4 regions of the Nonomuraea sp. NPDC048901 genome follow, and region 3 is predicted to be linked to each of the others. Evidence: riboswitches for the same ligand, from Rfam matches in the RefSeq annotation. Region 3 holds a riboswitch; each other region holds the start of a gene.
What was found. A riboswitch is a leader RNA that binds a small molecule or an ion and turns the genes downstream of it on or off. The one in region 3 is predicted to bind cobalamin.
Positions count from the first base shown of each region.

Region 1: it holds a riboswitch for cobalamin, as region 3 does, so the genes downstream of both, AB0C30_RS31080 (ribonucleoside-diphosphate reductase subunit alpha) here and AB0C30_RS54990 (ABC transporter substrate-binding protein) in region 3, are expected to answer to the same signal.
Region 2: it holds a riboswitch for cobalamin, as region 3 does, so the genes downstream of both, AB0C30_RS55600 (CbtB-domain containing protein) here and AB0C30_RS54990 (ABC transporter substrate-binding protein) in region 3, are expected to answer to the same signal.
Region 4: it holds a riboswitch for cobalamin, as region 3 does, so the genes downstream of both, cobN (cobaltochelatase subunit CobN) here and AB0C30_RS54990 (ABC transporter substrate-binding protein) in region 3, are expected to answer to the same signal.

Region 1 covers NZ_JBEZFW010000009.1:272,571-277,540, reverse strand. Annotated here, with positions in the region: gene AB0C30_RS31080 (ribonucleoside-diphosphate reductase subunit alpha) at 1-2,019, opposite strand, end outside; cobalamin riboswitch at 2,146-2,340, opposite strand; gene AB0C30_RS31075 (tripartite tricarboxylate transporter substrate-binding protein) at 2,345-3,310, opposite strand; gene AB0C30_RS31070 (SAM-dependent methyltransferase) at 3,416-4,183, opposite strand; gene glmS (glutamine--fructose-6-phosphate transaminase (isomerizing)) at 4,257-4,970, opposite strand, start outside.
Region 2 covers NZ_JBEZFW010000033.1:24,662-29,631, reverse strand. Annotated here, with positions in the region: gene AB0C30_RS55610 (hypothetical protein) at 1-768, shown strand, start outside; gene AB0C30_RS55605 (M28 family metallopeptidase) at 942-2,492, shown strand; cobalamin riboswitch at 2,470-2,599, shown strand; gene AB0C30_RS55600 (CbtB-domain containing protein) at 2,634-2,822, shown strand; gene AB0C30_RS55595 (CbtA family protein) at 2,831-3,571, shown strand; gene AB0C30_RS55590 (histidine phosphatase family protein) at 3,578-4,195, shown strand; gene AB0C30_RS55585 (VWA domain-containing protein) at 4,215-4,970, shown strand, end outside.
Region 3 covers NZ_JBEZFW010000031.1:85,190-90,159, reverse strand. Annotated here, with positions in the region: gene AB0C30_RS55000 (ABC transporter ATP-binding protein) at 1-164, opposite strand, end outside; gene AB0C30_RS54995 (iron ABC transporter permease) at 161-1,159, opposite strand; gene AB0C30_RS54990 (ABC transporter substrate-binding protein) at 1,171-2,130, opposite strand; cobalamin riboswitch at 2,203-2,323, opposite strand; gene AB0C30_RS54985 (Gfo/Idh/MocA family oxidoreductase) at 2,331-3,194, opposite strand; gene AB0C30_RS54980 (SDR family oxidoreductase) at 3,365-4,180, opposite strand; gene AB0C30_RS54975 (cytochrome P450) at 4,177-4,970, opposite strand, start outside.
Region 4 covers NZ_JBEZFW010000033.1:14,735-19,704, forward strand. Annotated here, with positions in the region: gene cobJ (precorrin-3B C(17)-methyltransferase) at 1-805, opposite strand, end outside; gene AB0C30_RS55560 (precorrin-8X methylmutase) at 811-1,431, opposite strand; gene cobG (precorrin-3B synthase) at 1,469-2,716, opposite strand; cobalamin riboswitch at 2,745-2,933, shown strand; gene cobN (cobaltochelatase subunit CobN) at 2,968-4,970, shown strand, end outside.

The DNA.
Region 1 (4,970 bases), on a different contig from region 3:
CTGACGGGCCGCGGCCAGGTCGATGAGCGCCTTCTGCGGCAGCTCCCAGGCCGTCCGGTACAAGGTCTTGAGGTCATCGGGGATGCCCGCGATGTCCTGGACCGAGCCGTCCGCCCGCTTGAGGTCGTCGCGCATCCGCTGCGTCCACAGCCCGCGAGCCTGGAGGTCGGCCACCAGGTAGCGGTTGACCTGGAGGAACTCCCCCGACAGCGTCTCGCGCTTGAACACGTTGGACACCTGCGGCTCGATGCACTCGTAGCACCCGGCGATGGAGGCGATGGTCGCGGTCGGGGCGATGGCGACCATCAGCGAGTTACGCAGCCCGGTCGCGGCGATCTTCGCGCGCACCTCGTCCCAGCGCGGCGACGCGGCGGCGCCGTAGTGGTCGGGGTGCAAGACGCCGCCCGCCGCCCTGGTCTCCTCGTACGACGGATGCCGGCCGCGCTCGACGGCCAGATCGGCGGAGGTGTCGTAGGCGGCCAGGGCGATCTCCTCGGCGACGCGGGTCGACAGCCCCAGCGCCTCGGGCGAGTCGAACGGCAGCCGGAGCGTGAAGAAGACGTCGGCCAGGCCCATCACGCCGAGCCCGATCGGCCGCCAGCGCTTGTTGGCCGCCTCGGCCTCGGCGGTCGGGTAGAAGCCCAGGTCGATGGTCCGGTCCAGGAAGCGCACCGCCGTACGGACGGTCGCGCGCAGCCGGGCCCAGTCGACGCCCTCGCCGGTCAGGTGGGCGGCGAGGTTGATCGAGCCGAGGTTGCACACCGCCGTCTCGCCGTCGCTGGTGACCTCGAGGATCTCGGTGCACAGGTTGGACAGGTGGATGACGTTCTCGGGCCGGGCCGTCTGGTTGGAGGTGCGGTTGGCGGCGTCCTTGAACGTCATCCAGCCGTTGCCGGTCTGGGCGAGGGTGCGCATCATCCGGCCGTAGAGGGTCCGGGCGGGCAGCTGCCGGGTGTAGCGGCCGTCGGCCTCGTAGGCGCGGTAGGCGCGGGTGAACGCCTCGCCGTACAGGTCGGTGAGGTCGGGGACCTGCTTGGGGTCGAACAGCGACCAGACCTCGTCGGCCTCCACCCGCCGCATGAACTCGTCCGGCACCCAGTTGGCCAGGTTGAGGTTGTGCGTACGCCGGGCGTCCTCGCCCGTGTTGTCGCGCAGCTCCAGGAACTCCTCGACGTCGGCGTGCCAGGTCTCCAGGTAGACACAGGCCGCGCCCTTGCGGCGCCCGCCCTGGTTGACGGCGGCGACGGAGGAGTCGAGCGTGCGCAGCCAGGGCACGATGCCGTTGGAGTGCCCGTTGGTGCCCTTGATGAGGGATCCGCGCGAGCGCACCCGGGTCCACGCGATGCCGATGCCCCCGGCGTACTTCGACAGCCTGGCCACCTGCCCGTAGCGGTCGTAGATCGACTCCAGCTCGTCGCGCGGCGAGTCGAGCAGGAAGCACGACGACAGCTGCGGCCGGCGCGAACCGGAGTTGAACAGCGTCGGCGAGCTCGGCAGGTACGACAGCGTGGACATGAGGCCGTACAGCTCGGCGGCCTCGGCGACCGTCTCCGACAGCCCGCAGGCCACGCGGAGCAGGAAGTGCTGCGGCCGTTCGAGCACGGTCCGCGACTCCGGGTGCCGCAGCAGGTAGCGGTCGTAGACCGTACGCAACCCGAAATACTCGAAGCGGTCGTCCGCCTCGCCGGAGACGAGCGCGTCGAGCTCGGCGGCGTGCGCGCCGACGAAGGCGGCGAGCGAGTCCTGGATCAGCCCGGCGGCGTGGCTGGCGGCGATGGACTCGGAGAAGGTCCGCACGCCGTGCCCGGCCGCCTCGTCGGCGATCTCCTCGGCCAGGAGCCGGGCGGCGATCCGGGAGTTGGCGGGATCGGTGATCACTCGTGCGGCGGCCTCCTCGATCGCCAGCCGCCGGTCGACGGTGGTCGGCTGCCGATCGACGGTGGCCGGCTGGTGATCGGCCGTGGCCGGCTGGTGATCGGCCGTGGCCGGCTGGTGATCGGCCTCAATGATCTGCGTCACGTGCTCTCTCCTCGCGAGCTCATCCCCGTGAGGGCGCGTGAGAGCACGGCGGCCCTGGACTCCACGGCCGCCGACGCCCCCGGCCCTCCCTCGAGGCCATGGACACTTCGATGGGCGGAGCCGGCTGGCTCCCCCAACGTCGCCGGCAGGTCTTCGGGCTCGCGGGCATGGTCGATCATTCCTACTGGCCGTCGCTTCCCGGAGATCTCCAGTGCTCGTGACGGCGGTCGTTCCCGCTCACCGCTGCGGGGCAGCCCCGGAATCGCACCGGGTTCCCTTTTGCTCCGCCCCGAGGGGCGAACCAGCGACGAGCAGAATCCTACATCTAGTGGCCCTTGGCGCAACTACCCCAGCATGTTGTGTCAGCGGTGTCGAGCATGCCCAGATCGCGGAGCACGGCCCTGGTCCTGCCGATCTCCGAGGCCAGCCACTGTTCGAAGTCGTCGCCGCTGAGCGGGATCGAGGTCCATCCCTCCGCCCGGCAGGCCGCCCGCCACGAGTCGGACCCCGTGACCTCGTCGCAGAGCCGGATGGCGACGGCCTTGCCGTCATCGGTCATGCCTTCGGGCCCCACGGCCGCGCACCAGTCGGCGAAGTCCACCCGCACCCCGCACTCCAGCAGGCTCGGCGCCTCGATGCCGTCCACCCGGCGCGCGCTGGAGACGGCGAGCACCCTGACCAGGCCCTTGCCGATGGCGCGGCGCCAGTCCGCGAGCGTGCCGGTCGCCGCGGCGGCCTTGCCGCCGAGGAGCGCGGCCGCGGCCTCCTCGCTGCCGGGAAAACCGGTGTAGTCGACCTGCCGGGTGTCGGCGCCGAGGCCCTTGGCGATCAGCCCGAACAGCAGGTGGTCGGGCTCGCCCTGCGGTCCGCCCGTCAGGGGCGTGCGGTCGGGGTGGGCGACCAGTTGTGCGCCGAACTGGTCGAAGGTGGCGAACTTGGAGTGTGCGGGCACCACCACCACCTCGATCTGGCCGGTGAGCCGGGCCAGCGGCGTGGCGGTGTCGAGCAGCGACAGCCCGTTGTTGAGTTCGGTCGCGGCCAGCGCGGGCAGCCCGGTGACGGTGATCCGGGTGACGGGCGGCGTGCCGGAGACGGGGAAACCGGCGTCGCGGGCGGTTTTGACGAGCGTCTTGGCGACGCGGGCCCAGCGTCCGGCGCCGGGGACGATCGCGAACCGGCCCGAGAGGCCGGCCGCGTTGACGGCGCGTCCGCCGAGGCTCCCCTCCGTGCCACATCCTGTCGCGCAGGCCGCCACCGCCAGGCCGAGCGCGAAGAACCCCCGTCGGCGCATGGCGTCCTCCCCTCGCACCCCATAACTACCCCAGGTCACTGACACTTAACGCACTGTTACACATCAGGGTTGTCATTATCAGGGATCACGAAAAGTCGGGAAGAACTATGATGTTTTCTCGCCCACACCGACGAGCAGGTACGACGGCAGCGAGGGCTCGCTGACCAGCCTGGGCCGGTCGGGACGCCAGTCGGGGGCGTGCACCAGGCCCGGCTCGACCAGCTCGAAGTCCCCGAAGAACGCCCGAATCTCCCTCGGTGTCCGGTCGGTACCCGCCCCGGCCGAGGTGGGCCGGTGGAGCGGCGTGGCGCCCTCCTCGAACCGTCCCCGCGAGGTCGCGTGGGTGAGCACCAGGTAGCTGCCGGGCGCCACCGCCTCGCGCAGCCTGGTCACCATCTTGCCCGGGTCACGGGCGTCCGGGATGAAGTGCAGGATCGAGACCAGCAGCACGCCCACCGGCTCGTTCAGGTCCAGGAAGCGGGACGCCTGCGCCAGCACCTCGTCGGGGTCGAGCAGATCGGCCTGGACGAAGACGGCCCGGCCCGCCTCCTCCAGCAGCGCCCTGGCGTGGGTGGCGACGACCGGGTCGCGATCGACGTAGACGACTTTCGCCTCCGGCGCCACCTCGTGCACGTTGCCCTGGGTCGGCAGCCCGCTGCCCAGATCGAGGAACTGGCGGACGCCCGCGTCCGCCAGGTGGCGGACCGCGCGCTGGAGGAAGGCCCGGTTGGCACGCGCCAGCAGGACGGCTTGCGGGAGCAGCTCCGCAAGCCGGTCGATCGCCTCGCGGTCGACGGCGTAGTTGTCTGTGCCGCCGAGCATGTAATCGTACATTCGTGCGAGATTTGGCGGTTGACCATGAAACTCGGGCACAGTTTCGATCTTAAGTCCTGCCGGTCCGCTTATCACGGGCTATGTGCCTATTGTGGCCGCCGTGTCGTAGCAGTTACTCGACTGTGACGCTCTTAGCCAAATTGCGCGGCTTATCCACATCGCGTTCGAGCGCCACGGCGGCGTGGTACGCCAGCAGCTGCAGCGGGATCGTGAGCAGGATCGGGTCCAGCTCGATCTCGTTCTTCGGCACCACGATGACGTCGTCGGCCAGCTTGGCGTCGGGTTCGCGGTGGCCCACCATGAGCACCTTGCCGCCGCGGGCGCGGATCTCGCCGAGCGTGGTGAGGTTCTTGTCGAGCAGTTCGTCGTCGGGGACGATCGCCACCGTCGGCATCTCGGGGCCGATGAGGGCGAGCGGCCCGTGCTTGAGCTCGCTGGCCGGATAGGCCTCGGCGTGGACGTACGAGATCTCCTTGAGCTTCTGCGCGCCTTCGCGGGCCACGGGATAACCGCGGACCCGGCCGACGAACATCATGCTCGGATAGTTCGCGTACTTCTTCGCCAGCTCGGCGATCTTGTCGCCCTGCGCCAGGATCTCCTCGATCTGGCCGGGCAGCCTGCGCAGGCCCTCGCAGACGCGGCGGCCATCGGCGGGCGAGAGGTCGTGCACCCGGCCGAAGTGCAGCGCGAGCAGCGCGAACGCCAGCGACGTCGAGGTGAACGCCTTGGTCGAGGCGACCGAGACCTCGGGCCCGGCGTGCAGGTAGATACCGCCGTCGACCTCGCGGGCGATGGCGCTGCCGACCGCGTTGACGATGCCGATGAC
Region 2 (4,970 bases), on a different contig from region 3:
GGCGGGTACGGCAACCACCCCACCTACGGCGGCTTCGACCAGATGACCGCGCGGGTCGGCGGCCTGTGGGACTCGCTGCTGGGCGAGGGGCGGCACTGGTGGATCACGGCCACCTCCGACTCGCACGTGCACTGGACCCGCGGCGGTTCGGACTTCTGGCCGGGCGAGTACAGCAAGACGTACGTGATGGCCCGCCAGGACTACGGCGACATCATGGACGCCCTGCGCAACGGCCGCATCTTCGTCACCACCGGGGACCTGATCACCGCTCTCGACGTCACCGCCGGCAACCAGGGCCGCCAGGCCACCGTGGGCGAGACGCTGGTGGTCAACCGGCGCAACCGCACCGACGTCGAGGTCGAGATCCGGTTCCGGCCGCTGGAGGGCAAGAACGGCAACGGCGACCGCCCGGAGGTGCGGCGCGTCGACCTCATCACCGGGCAGGTGAGCGGCGTGAGCGCCAACCTGGACGCCGACACCAACCCCACCACCAAGGTCGTGGCGCGCTTCGGCCCGGGCGACTGGCGTCGGCAGGGCCGGGACTACGTCATCCGGCACACGCTGAGCGACGTGCAGACCGACAGCTACCTGCGGGTACGCGGCACCAGCACCGACGAGATGGAGCCGGCGGCCGACGGCAAGGAGAGCCCGTGGCAGGACCTGTGGTTCTACTCCAACCCGTCTTCGTCCGCGTCCGCTAGCCCGCCGGCCTTGGGCGGTCCCGTTCAGCCGCGTCCGCTGACCCGCTCATCCCGGCCGGCCCGCTGACCTGGGGCGGTCCCATGTACCACGCGGGGCCGCCCTCTCTCCGCACCAAGCGCGGCGCCGGGGGTCTTTCAACTGGGGGTCTTTTCAACGGTTACGGGGCCGGGTTACGTTCGCGTTCGGCGAGACTCGGGGATCGTCTGCCTTCCCGTTCCTGTCCCACAGGGGGAATCCGAATGCGCAGAGTCATCACCATCCTGGTCACCGCGCTCTCCGTGACCATCGCCATGGCCGTGCCCGCCAACGCCGGCGGCCTGGACGACGTCTTCGCCAAGCTGCTGGTCAAGCAGGTCAAGGGGACGAACGTCGCCAAGCACCTGCGAGCCCTGCAGGACATCGCCACCGCCCACGGCGGCATCCGCGCGACCGGCACCAGCGGCTACGACGCCTCCCGCGACTACGTGGCGAACAAACTGCGCAAGGCCGGATACAAGGTCACGCGGCAGCCGATCAACTTCGTCGAGAGCTGGGCCGAGAACACCCCGCCGACGCTGGCGCTCACCGCGCCGAGCGCGAAAACGTACCTACCGAACGAGGACTTCTTCACCTTCCAGCCCTCCCCGTCGGGCGAGGTGACCGCGCCGGTCCAGGGCGTGGACCTCACGCTGCCACCCACCCCCACGCCGACCTCGACCAGTGGCTGCGAAGCGGCGGACTTCGCCGGGTTCGTGGCCGGACGTATCGCGCTCGTCCAGCGCGGCACCTGCCCGTTCGTCACGAAGGTGCAGAACGCGGCCGCGGCGGGTGCGACCGGGCTCATCATCTTCAACGAAGGCCAGCCGGGTCGTACTGACGCGTTCCCGCTGGACATCGGCGAGTGGCGGGGCGGGATCCCCATGGTGTTCGCCGACTTCGCCGTGGGCAACGAACTCGCGAGCACGCCGGGCGCGACCGTACACCTCAAGGTCGACGCCAACCTCGTACTCGGCAGCACGGACAACGTGATCGCCGAGACCCGCTTCGGCGACCCGCGCAATGTCGTCATGGTGGGCGCGCACCTCGACAGCGTGACGGCGGGGCCCGGCATCAACGACAACGGCTCGGGCAGCGCGGCGATCCTGGAGGTCGCCGAGGAGATGACGCTCTACCCGGTCAGGAACAAGGTCCGCTTCGCCTTCTGGGCGGCCGAGGAGATCGGGCTGCTCGGTTCCGATCAGTACGTCGGGTCGTTGTCGCAGGCGCAGCGGGACCGCATCCGGGTGTACTTGAACTTCGACATGGTGGCCACGCCGAACTACGCCTACAAGCTGTACGACGGCGACAATTCCGACAACGTCGGCTCCCCCGCCGGTCCGCCCGGTTCGGCCGAGATCGAGCAGCAACTGGCGGCGTTCTACGGCTCCCGCGGCCTGCCCACGGTGGGCACGGACTTCGACGGGCGCTCGGACTACGGGCCGTTCATCGCGGTCGGGATCCCGGCCGGCGGCATCTTCACCGGCGCCGAGGGGATCAAGACGGCCGCTGAGGCGGCGCTGTTCGGCGGGACGGCCGGGGTCGCCTACGACGCCTGCTACCACCAGGCGTGCGACACCATCGCCAACATCAACGCCACGGCGCTGGACGTGGACACGGACGCCATCGCCGACTCCGTTGCCCGATACGCCTTCAACCTCCGCTCCATCCCGCCGCGAGTGGCACCCGCGACCAGCCGTGCGCGCTTCACCCCGCCAACGTCAGCCTTCCTCGATGTGTTGACGCGAACGGGAGGAAAGGATACGTTCCGGTAGATTTCACGGTTGTCCAAGGGAAATCCGGTGAGATGCCGGTGCGGACGCGCCACTGTATCCGGGACGTAGATCCCGGGAGCCAGGTCGCTTGGGCCTCCGTGACCTCATTTGTTGGGACGCGTCATCCCTGAGGAGGCACTGATGAGTGGCCTGTCCGCTCCTACCGTCATTCCGTTCCCCCGTCTGCGGCTGTGGTTGCTGGCCGTACCGGTACTGCTGCTGGTCGCCTACCTGGTGCTGATGGACAACGGCGCCATCTCGCAGACGGGTGCGTACCTGCACGAACTCATGCACGACGGGCGTCACCTGCTCGGCGTGCCCTGCCACTAGACCTCGGCATGGTACGCACCCTGCTGGTCAGGGGCCTGCTTCTGGGCCTGCTGGCCGGATTGATCGCGGGCGGCTTCGCCTTCGCCTTCGGGGAACCGCAGGTGGACAGTGCCATCGCACTGGAACAGGCGCACGCCGCGCAGGAACCTGGCCATGACCACGGCGAGGAGGAACTGGTCAGCAGGCCAGGCCAGAAGGCCGGGCTCTTCCTCGCCACCGGCCTGTACGGGCTGGCCGTGGGAGGGGTCTTCGCCCTGGTGTACGCGGGTCTGCGGGGCCGGGTCGGTCCCCGGTCGGAGGGCGGGCTGGCGCTCGCCGCCGCCGGGTCGGCGTTCGGGGCGGTGATCCTCGTACCGTTCGTGAAATATCCGGCCAATCCGCCGGCTGTCGGAGACCCGGAAACGATCAACAGCCGGACCGCCCTCTATGTCGTGATGATCCTTGTCGGCCTGGCCGCGATCGCGATCGCGGTGGCGACCGCGCGCCGGGTGACCGCCGGGCCATGGGCGCGGTGGGTCACGGCAGGGGTCGCGTACCTGGTCCCGGTGGTCGCCGCGTGGCTGCTGCTGCCGACCGTGGACGAGGTGCCCGAGGGCTTTCCTGCCACGTTGCTGTGGCAGTTCAGGCTCGTGTCGCTGGGGACGCAGCTCGTCTTCTGGACGGCCTTCGGTGTGCTGTTCGGGTGGGTGAGCGACAGGGCGGCGCGGCGGGCGGCGGCCGTACCCGCGACTGCCGTCTCGCCGGGCTGAGCCGGCGTGCTGTTCGTCCGGCACGCCAGCACGCCGGGGATGCGGACCGCCTGCTTTCCCCTGGCCGATGAGGACGCCGACACGGCGAGCCTGGCCAGAGCACACGGCTTGGCTTCGGTGGTGGCCGACTCGATGGCGGTCGGCTCGGCGCTGACCGGCTCGGTGGCGGGCGGCTCGGTGGCGGGCGGCTCGGTGGCGTGGGTCGCTCCCAGTGTCGCGGCGCGGCAGACCGCCGCCGCGCTCGGCCGGGAAGCGTGCGTGGTCGCCGCGCTCGCCGAGGCGGATCACGGCCGGTGGCGCGGCCTGCCGTACGGGCGGGTCGCGCGGGAGGAGCCGGACGCGCTGGCGAGCTGGCTGGCGGATCCGGACGCGGCGCCGCACGGCGGGGAGAGCCTGGCCGTGCTGGCGGCGCGGGTGGCCGGCTGGCTCGACTCGGTACGCGCGGAGCCCGAGGCGGTCGCCGTCTGCGACGCGGGCGCCATCCGGGCGGCCCTCGGCCATGCGCTGGGGCTGGACCCCCTGCGCGCCGCCCGTTTCGATCTCGCGCCGCTGTCCGTCACCGAACTGACCGTCACGCGAGGCGGCTGGCGGGTCGCCCACGTCAACCGGAAGATCCTGTCTTGAACGTACGGAAGGTCCTGTCTTGATCGTCTCGTATCCGTTCAGCGCCGTCGTCGGGCTCGACGACCTGAAGCTGGCGCTGGTGCTCAACGCCGTCTCGCCCCGGGTGGGCGGTGTGCTGGTACGAGGTGAGAAGGGCACCGCCAAGTCCACCATCGTGCGCGCGCTGGCCGCCCAGCTTCCCCCGGTGAACGTGGTGCCCGGCTGCCGGTTCGCCTGCGATCCGGCCACGTCCGACGCCGAGTGCCCGGACGGCCCGCACGAGCCGGACGCCCAAGGGCTTCGCCGTCCGGCCGCGTTGGTGGAGCTGCCGGTCGGCGCGTCGGAGGACCGTCTGGCCGGCTCGCTCGACGTCGAGCGGGCGCTGACGGAGGGGGTGAAGGCGTTCGAGCCGGGCCTGCTGGCGGCCGCGCATCGCGGCGTCCTGTACGTGGACGAGGTGAACCTGCTGCACGACCACCTGGTCGACCTCCTGCTGGACGCGGCGGCCCTGGGGACCTGTTACGTGGAGCGGGAGTCGGTGTCGGTCCGGCATCCGGCCCGGTTCCTGCTGGTCGGGACCATGAACCCGGAGGAGGGTGAGCTGCGGCCGCAGTTGCTGGACCGCTTCGGGCTGACGGTGGAGGTGAAGGCGTCCAGGGATCCGGTGGAACGCGCCGAGGTGGTACGACGCCGGCTGGCCTTCGACGCGGACGCCGAGAAGTTCGCGGCCCGGTGGGCGGCCGAGGAATCGGCGCTGGCGGCCAGGATCGCTCGGGCTCGCGGCCGGGTGTCCGGC
Region 3 (4,970 bases):
TTGAGCAGGGTGGACTTTCCGGCGCCGTTCGGGCCGATGATCGCCAGCCATTCGCCGCGCCGTACGGAGAGGTCGACGTCGCTGAGCACCTCGCGCTCACCGAGCCGTACGGACAGGCCGCTCGTCTCGATCATCCGGGCCGGCCGGGCCGTGTCGGCGGTCATGTGGCGGTCTGCCGGGTCATGCGCAGGACCGCCACGAAGAACGGCGCGCCGACGAACATGGTGACCACCCCGATGGGCAGTTCGGCGGGGGCGATGACGGTGCGCGCGACCAGGTCGGCGAGCACGAGGAAGGCGGCGCCGCCGATCAGCGACAGTGGCAGCACGATCCGGTAGGAGCCGCCCGCCAGCCGTCTGACCACGTGCGGGATGACGATGCCGACGAACCCGATGAGCCCGCTCACCGCCACGGCCGCCGCGGTGGCCAGGGAGGCGGCGAGCAGTACCGCCAGCCGTACCCGCCCGGCGCGGACGCCGAGGCTGGTGGCCTCCTCGTCCCCCACCGAGAGCACGTCCAGCATCCGCCCGTGCGCGAGCAGCAGCACGGCCGAGACGGCGGCGTACGGCAGGACCAGCCAGAACTGGTCCCACCCGCCGCCCACGTCGCCCAGGATCCAGGAGTAGATGCGCTGCAACTGCTCGACCTTGAACTGCTGGATGAACGTCTGGATCGCGGTCAGGAACGAGGTGACGGCCACCCCGGCGAGCACCAGCGTGGCGGTGCCGCCCGAGCGCCCGGCGGTGTTGCCGAGCACGTACGCGAGGAACACCCCGCCGACCGCACCCGCGAAGGCGGCCACCGGGATGCCGACGGCCGGGGTCGGCACGAGCACGATGACCACGGTGGTGGTCAGCCCGGCTCCGGCCGCGGCGCCCAGCAGGTAGGGGTCGGCCAGCGGGTTGCGGAACACCCCCTGGTAGCCGGCCCCCGCGATGGCCAGCAGTCCGCCGACCACGGCCGCCACCAGCACTCTGGGCAGCCGCAGCTCGAACAGCAGCCCCTGCTCCACGGGGGCCAGCCCCGAGTCCACGTGTACGTACGGCAGCCAGTCGAGCGCCTGGAGCACCACCTGCCACGGCGAGATGTCGGCGGCCCCGCCGAGCAGCCCGGCGACCATGGAGACGGCGAGCACGGCCAGCGCGCCCGCCGTCCACATCGGTCTGGACCTCACTGGCGGGTGGCCGCCTTGCCGACGGCGTCGCTGATGGTCTGTGCCAGGTCGACGACCCGCGGGCCCCAGCGCGAGGCGATGTCGTCGTCGAGCTGGATCACCTGGTCACCCTTGACGGCCGACAGTCCCTTCCAGCCGGGGCGCTTGGCCAGCGTGTCCTTGCTCTGCTGGCAGCACTTCACGTCCGCCAGGAAGATCAGGTCCGGGTCTGCCTGGGCGACGAACTCCGCCGACAGCTTGGGGTAGCCGCCCGCCGGGTCCGGCGCCTTGTCGGCGATGTTGGTGAGGCCGAACATGGCGTAGATCTGCCCGATGAACGTGCTGGACGTCGCCGCGTAGGGGGTCTGGTCGAGTTCGTGGTAGTAGGTGAGCTTCTTGTCCTTGGGGGCGTTCGCCGAGAGCTTGTCGAGGGACGTCTTCATGCCAGTCACGACTTGTCCGGCCTTTTCGGTGTTGCCGGTGGCGGCGCCGAGGTCGGTGATCTCGTCGTACGCCTCGTCGAGCTTGGTGGCGGCGGGCTCCAGGAGGACCGGCACGTTCACCTTGCCCAGCTTGGCGACGATGCCGTCGATGTCGTTGGAGACGATCACCAGGTCGGGCTTCTGGGCGACGATGGCCTCGACGTTCGGCTTGAAGCCGGACAGGTCGGTCTTGGGGACACCGGCCGGGTAGTTGGACTGGTCGTCCACCGCGATGACCTGGGGGCCCGCGCCGATGGCGAAGAGCGTCTCGGTATGGCTGGCGGAGAGCGAGACGATCCGCTCCGGCTTTTTGGCGATGCTGACCTTGCCGTTGCCCGCCTCGACCGTCACGGGGAAGGCGGCGGAGCTGGTCGAGCCGGTCGTGCCGGTGGGGCTCGCGGGTGACGGGGTGGTGGTAGTGCTGGTCTGACCACATCCGGCCAGAACGAGCGTTCCCAGCAGCGCGCCCGCGAAGGCCGTGCGTACGGGCCTCACGAGAAGTCCTTTCACACTGTCGGAACCGAGAGACCCGCTTGAGAGCGACGGATCACCCTTTTCCACGAGGGTTGATGACGTCAGCGCGGAGGCAGGCGACCTGGCTATGACAGTTGCGGGACAGCGCCGGACTCGCACCGGACTTCGCTGCAACTCTGCGCGTCGGACAGACGCTATCAATGCGCCAGATGCGCGTTAAGTCAAGGGGTGCCCAATTGGGCTTCCGCCTCGGCGATGATCTCTTGCAACCTGAGCCCGTGGGCCGCGTCCAGCGGGTGGCCGCCGCCCTGGCGTACGGTCCGCGCGAACTCCTCGGCGATGGTCTCGAACGGATCGTCGTCATCACTGGGCAGCAGCGTCGCGCTGCCCGTCCTGCCGTACACCGCGACGCTGGCCGGCGGCAGGTCACCGGCGGCGGCCATGCACAGCGACGCCTCGCTGGCCGCGCCGCCCTCGTGATCGAGCAGCAGTCCGGTCCAGCCGAGCGGGTTGCCGTGCGCGCGCACGCCGGTCACCCGGCCGAGCGCGGCGTCGAGCAGGTCGACCACGTGCGGCCCGACGTCCAGGAGCGCCCCGCGCTCGAGCCGCCACGGGGTGCCGAAGAGGTGGCCGCCCAGCAGGACATCGGAGATGTTCGCGGCGTGACCGCCGAACGCCTCGATTTCCGCGCAGCGCGCCAGGAACTCCCTGACCTGCTTCATATAACGCATGCTGAGCACCATCTGGGAGGCCACACCGGCCTCACGCACGGCATCGGCGAGCCGCCGCGCGTTCTCCAGCGAGTCGGCGAGCGGCTTCTCCAGCAACAACGCCTTCCCGGCCTTCGCCGCGCGCACCCCCAATTCGGCCTGTACGCCCGGCGGCACGCAGAACGCCACGGCCTCGCACGCCTCGAACAACTCCTCGACCCGCTCGAACACCGGCGCCCCCAGCCGAGCGGCAGCCTCCGGACGCCGAGCCCACACGCCGGCGAACCGGAGATGCGGGCTGTTGACCAGCATGGGCGCATGCGCGCGCTCCGCCCACGGCCCCGCCCCGACCAACCCGACCGACACCGGCTCCATTCATCCCCCTTGATCCGCCACAACCCTAATGCGGTTCCTAGGAATGTTCTCCGGGTATCCGGGCTTCCGCTCCCCCGCAGGGGTGTCCGCTCCGAGGGACTCCTGCCACGACAAACCGTCACAGGGATCGAGACAGTCGTGTGACGGACCGCTCCGGGGAATTCCGGTGGTCACCCCGCCGCGTCGCGCCATTGGCGCAGGGCGTGTTCAGGGCGGTGGGCCACCGTGCCGGAGTCGATGACGATGGTCTGTCCCGTGATGCACCGGGACTCAGCCGAGGCGAGGAAGGCGACGAGGTCGGCCACGTCGTCCGGGGTGCAGGCCCAGGGCAGCAGCCGTTCGGCCGCCTTGTCGGCCAGCCGCTCCCGGCCGAGGGCCTGCGCGGCCGCGTCGGTCAGGACCAGTGCGGGCGCGATGGCGTTGCAGCGGATGCCGCGCGAGCCGTACTTGGTGGCCACATAGCGCACGAAACCGGTCAGCGCCGCCTTCGAGGTGCCGTACGCGACGTGCGCGACGTCGCCCAGCAGGCCCGAGACCGACGAGGTGACGACGAACGCGCCGCCGTCGGCCATCACGGGGGCCGCGTGCTTGACCATGAGCAGGCAGCCGCGCAGGTTCACCGCCATCGTGCGGTCCCATACGGCGACGTCGAGGTCCTCGAGGTCGCGGTCGCGGCCGTAGGTGCCGGGGTCGAGCGCGGCCGCGTTGGAGTGGACGATATCCAGGCGGCCGAACGAGGCGAGCAGGTCACCGATCGCCTCGGCCACCTGCTTCTCGTCCGACACGTCACAGACGAGCGCCGTGGCCGTGCCGCCCCTGGCGCGGATGGCGGTGGCGACCGACTTGGCCCCCGCCGCGTGCACGTCCAGGACGCCCACGCAGGCACCCTCGGCGGCCAGGCGCGACGCGCACGCCGCGCCGATGCCCGACCCCGCGCCCGTCACCAGGGCAACCCGCCCATCGAACCGACCCGGCGCGGCACTCACCACGTCACCCGCAGAGCCGTCAGCCCCCGGCCCACGAGGGACTTGCGGTAGACGATGGGCTCGTCGGCGAGCCTCAGCGAGGGTAGGCGGCGGCCGAGCACGTCGAGCGCCGTCCGAAGCTGCAGTCGGCCGAGCGCGGCGCCCACGCAGAAGTGGATGCCGTAGCCGAACACCATGTGGGCGTCGGCGTTGGGCCGGTCGATGACGAACCGGTCCGGGTCGGGGAAGACGGTCTCGTCGTGGGCGGCGGAGTCGGTGGAGAGGAGTACCAACGACTTTTCCGGAATTATCACGTCGTGTAGCGAAATATCCGTGGTGGCGTACCGGAACGACCCGAGGGAGGCGCCGTCGATGCGCATGCACTCCTCCACCGCGTTCTGGATCAGCGGCGGCGCGACTGGCCAGGCGTCCTCGCGCAGTAGCCGCAGGACGCTGTTGGCGAGCTGGTTCGGCACGGTGTCGTTGCCGCCGAGCAGGATCGTGGAGATCAGCTCCACCACCTCGCGGTGACTGAGCTCGGAGCCGATCAGCGAGGTCATGAGCGAGGTGAAGTCGTCGCGCGGCTCCTTGGCGCGGGCCGCGACCAGCCGATCCACGTAATCCAGATAGGTCAGGAAACTGTCGGCCAGTTCGAGCTGGCGGTCGGGCGGCTGCGGCGACAGGAAGAGCTGGAACCAGTCCTTCACATGCGCCTGTACGAACCCCTCGTCCGACTCGGGCACCCCGATGAACCGGGCGGTCAGCTTGATCGACGGCTCGTGCCCGATCTCGGACACGAAGTCGGCCTCGC
Region 4 (4,970 bases), on a different contig from region 3:
TGAGCCACGGACGCCCGGCCGGGCCGAGACCGACGACGGTCACCTCGCCGCGCCCCTCGGTCGATGAGGGCTCGGGGACGAAGGTGCGCTCGGCCGGGCTGGCGAGCAGGGCCAGCGAGAAGTACGGAACGCCGTCGGCGTCCACGTCCTTGAGCGGCGCGACGCGTTCGGCGCCCATGGTGGCGCGCTCGACGTACCAGGCGTCGTCCAGCCGCCCGGCCTCGGCCAGGGCGTCGCGGACGTTCTCGAACGTCCTGCCCAGCTTCAGCACCGCCGCCGAGTCGGTGCCGCGCAGCCGCTCGGCCAGCACCTCGGCGGGCAGCGTGCCGGGCAGTACGGTCAGCACCTCGTCCCGCTCCACCAGCGGCCGCCCCAGTACGGCGGAGGCGGCGCTGACCGAGGTCACGCCCGGCACCACCTCGGTCGGATAGCGGTGGGCCAGCCGCTTGTGCATGTGCATGTAGGAGCCGTAGAACAGCGGGTCGCCCTCGCTCAGCACGACCACGGTCCGGCCCGCGTCCAGGTGGGCGGCCAGCCGTTCGGCGCAGTCGGCGTAGAAGTCGTCCAGCGCGCCCTGGTAGCCGCCGGGGTGGTCGGTGGTCTCCGTGGTCAGCGGGTACAGCAGCAGCTCCTCGATCTGCCCCTCCCGCAGGTACGGCAGCGCGATCGAGCGGGCGATGCTGCGGCCGTGCCTGGCGGCGTGGTACGCGATCACGTCCGCCTCGCCGATCAGCCGGGCCGTCTTGACCGTGACCAGCTCAGGGTCTCCCGGGCCCAGTCCGACCCCGTACATCCGTCCCGTCATCGCCGTCACTCCGTCTCGTTCGCGATGGCGTTGACCGCCGCCGCCGTCATCGCACTGCCGCCGCGGCGCCCGTGCACCACCAGGTATTCCAGGTCGCTGTCCGCCAGGGCCCGCTTGGACTCGGCCGCGCCGATGAAGCCGACCGGCACGCCGAGCACCGCCGCCGGCCTGCCGGCCCCGTCGGCGACCAGTTCGAGCAGCCGGAACAGGGCGGTCGGGGCGTTGCCGATCGCCACCACGGCGCCGTCCAGCCGGTCGCGCCACAGCTCCAGGGCGGCGGCGCTGCGTGTGGTGCCGAGGCGTTCGGCCAGCTCCGGCACGCCTGGCTCGCCCAGAGTGCACACCACGTCGTTGCCGGCGGGCAGCCTGCGCCTGGTGACGCCGGAGGCGACCATCTGCGCGTCGCACAGCACGGGCGCGCCGCGCCGCAGCGCCGCGCGGGCCCGGACGACCACCGAAGGCGACCAGTCCAGGTCGGCGACGAGGTCGGTCATGCCACACGCGTGGATCATCCGCACCGCCACCTGGGCCACATCCGGGGGCATCCCGGTGAGGTCGGCCTCGGCACGGATGGTCGCGAACGAGCGCCGGTAGATCTCGGCGCCGTCGCGCAGGTAGTCGGTCACTGCTGCCTTTCCTCGTATCGGTCGAAGCTGACCGCCATCAAAGCGGCCGTTCCTCGTAGCCGTCGGCGGTGGCCACCATTTGGACCACCCGGCCGCGGGGCAGCCCGCAGCGCCGCTCGCAACCTGCCCAATGCACCGGCGTCGCAGCGGGCGCGTCCAGGGTCGCCACCCACCGCCGTACGTCCTCCTGCACGTCCGCCAGCGACTTGGCGCAGCCGGGACGTCCGGTGCAGGCGCTCACCCCGACCCAGGGCGACGCCGGATCGGTCACCAGCCCGGCCGCGGACAGCTGCCGCACCGCCGTCTCGGCCGCGGCGGGGGACAGGTCCAGCAGGACGACCGTCCGCCACGGCGTCAGCCGTACAGGAACCGCCCCGCCGTCGTCGGCGGTGTCGGCGACAGCGCGTACCTGAGCGGCGGACAGCCGCCCGAGCGGCACCACGGCCTCCAGCGCCACGCGGCCGTCCCGCTGATCGACAGGTCCGGGACGATGGGCCGAGCGGGGAGAGGATGCGTCCAGAGCGGTCGTCGCACGCTCGCCCGCAACGCCGAGGTGGGCGGCGATTCGGGCGGGACCGTCCGCCAACTCCGCGATCCGCCACGCGCCCCGGTCACGATCGGAAAGCCCGCGCTCCCGTTCGTCGAGGAACGCCTCGGCGGCGGCGATCATCTGCCCGACCGCCGCGTCACGAGGCACGACAAGCCCGGTGTCCACGCCCGCCAGCAGCAGTGACACCCAGGCGTCACCGCCCGCCACCGCGCTGTCGGGCAGTGCCGCCCAGGCGTCCCCATCCACTGCCGCAGGCACGAGAGTGACATCGGCGGCCAGCTGCCGCATGTCACCTGTGCCGTCGTCCAGCGCGAACAGGAAGCGCCCCGGCAGCCCGGCCAGCCGGGTCCGCGCGCACAGCGCCAGGTCCAGGGCCTCGACCAGGGGTTGCGTGTCCACCAAACCCGCAGGACCGCGGCCGCCGAGCGGCGAGGCGACGATGTTGCGTACCCGTTCGTGCGCGGCCGAGGGCAGCAGCCCGGCGGCGGCGATCCGTTCGGCGAAGACGGCCGGCGCGCGCAGGCCCCGCACCTGTACGTTCGCCCGCGACGTGAGCTCGACCACCCCGGAGCCCAGCTCCGCCGCGCAGGCCGCCAGCTCGCGGAGCTGGACGCCGGAGACCGCGCCGCCGGGCAGGCGGACCCGGGCCAGCGGGCCGTCGGCGGCCTCGTGCACCTGGAGCGCTCCCGGACAGGCGTCGGGCCGGACCCGTCCGGAAAAGTCGGCTATGGACACGATGAGGATGGTAACGCCACTTCTGGTGGAGGTTGCTCCTGCCGTAGGCTCCTGGGTAGGCGATGGCAAAGGGAGGAAGCCGGTGCGAATCCGGCGCGGTCCCGCCACTGTGACCGGGGAGCGAACCCCACCGCAGGCCACTGCCCGGCAACGGGTGGGAAGGCCGGGGTGAGCGCTGATCCGGGAGCCAGGAGACTCCTGCCGTCGCGACACCCACGACCGGGGCGAGGACCCCGAGGGAGGATCGTGCCGTGCCTGGCGACAGCCATACCGTCCTGCTGCTCTCCACCTCCGACACCGACCTGCTGAGCGCGCGTGCCTGTGGCGCCGCCTACCGTCTGGGCAACCCCGCCCGGCTCGACCCCGACGATCTGCCCGGCCTGCTGGAGGGGGCCGACCTGGTCGTCGTACGGCTGCTCGGCGGTCGCCGAGCCTGGCAGGAGGGGCTCGACGCGCTGCTGGCCGGGCCCCGTCCGGTCGTGGTGCTGGGCGGCGAGCAGGCGCCGGACGCCGAGCTGATGGAGCTGTCCACGGTGAGCGGCGGCGTCTGCGCCGACGCGCACGCGTACCTGGCGCACGGCGGGCCCGCCAACCTGACCGAGCTGCACGCCTTCCTGTCCGACACCGTCCTGCTGACCGGGCGCGGGTTCGCGCCGCCGGCGCCCACGCCGTCCTGGGGGCGGCTGGAGCGCGAGGCACGGTCACACCAGGGGCCCGTGATCGGGGTGCTCTACTACCGGGCGCACCACATGGCGGGCAACACGGCCTTCGTCGAGACGCTCTGCGCCGCCGTCGAGGAGGCGGGCGGGCAGGCGCTGCCGGTGTTCTGCTCCTCGTTGCGCACCGCCGAACCCGAGCTGCTGGAGACCCTGCGGGCCGCCGACGCGCTGGTGGTGACCGTGCTGGCGGCGGGCGGCTCGCGTCCCGCGACGGCGGGTGCGGGCGGGGACGACGAGGCGTGGGACGTGGGCGCGCTGGCCGCGCTCGACGTGCCGATCCTGCAAGGTCTGTGCCTGACCACGTCCAGGAAGGCGTGGGAGGACAACGACGACGGCCTGTCGCCGCTGGACGCCGCCTCGCAGGTGGCCATCCCCGAGTTCGACGGGCGGATCATCACGGTGCCGTTCTCCTTCAAGGAGATCGATCCGGACGGGCTGACCGTCTATGTCGCCGACCCGGAGCGGGCCGCGCGGGTGGCGGGCATCGCCGTACGCCACGGGCTGCTGCGCCACACCCCGCCCGGCGGGCGGCGGCTGGTGGTGATGCTGTCGGCGTACCCGACCAAGCACTCGCGCGTGGGCAACGCCGTCGGCCTGGACACCCCCGCCAGCACCGTACGGCTGCTGGCCCGGCTCGCCGAAGCGGGCTACGACCTGGGCGAGGGCTTCCCCGGCGTGGTCGAGCAGGACGGCGACGCGCTCATCCACGCGCTCATCGCCGCGGGCGGCCAGGATCAGGACTGGCTGACCGAGGAGCACCTGGCGGGCAACCCGGTACGCATCTCCGCCGCCTCCTACGAACGCTGGTACCGCACACTCCCCGCCGGCCTGCGCACCGGGATCGAGCGGCACTGGGGACCCCCGCCCGGCGAGCTGTTCGTCCATGACGGCGACATCGTCCTGGCGGCGCTGCGCGCCGGGAACGTGGTGGTCATGGTCCAGCCGCCACGCGGCTTCGGCGACAACCCGATCGCCATCTACCACGACCCCGACCTGCCGCCCAGCCACCACTACCTGGCCGCCTACCGCTGGCTGTCGGCCGAGTTCGGCGCGCACGCGATGGTGCACGTGGGAAAGCACGGCAACCTGGAATGGCTGCCGGGCAAGTCGGCCGGCATGTCCGCCTCGTGCGGCACCGACGCGGCCATCGGCGACCTGCCGCTGATCTACCCGTTCCTGGTCAACGATCCGGGCGAGGGCACCCAGGCCAAGCGGCGGGCGCACGCGGTGCTGGTGGACCACATGGTGCCGCCGATGGCGCGGGCGGAGACGTACGGCGACATCGCCCGGCTGGAACAGCTCCTGGACGAGCACGCCACCATCGCCGCCATGGACCCGGCCAAGCTCCCGGCGATCCGCGCCCAGATCTGGACACTGATCCAGGCCGCCCGGCTCGACCACGACCTCGGGCTGGCCGATCGGCCGCACGACACCGAGTTCGACGACTTCATCCTGCACGTGGACGGCTGGCTCTGCGAGGTGAAGGACGCGCAGATCCGCGACGGCCTGCACGTGCTCGGCCAGGCGCCGGCCGG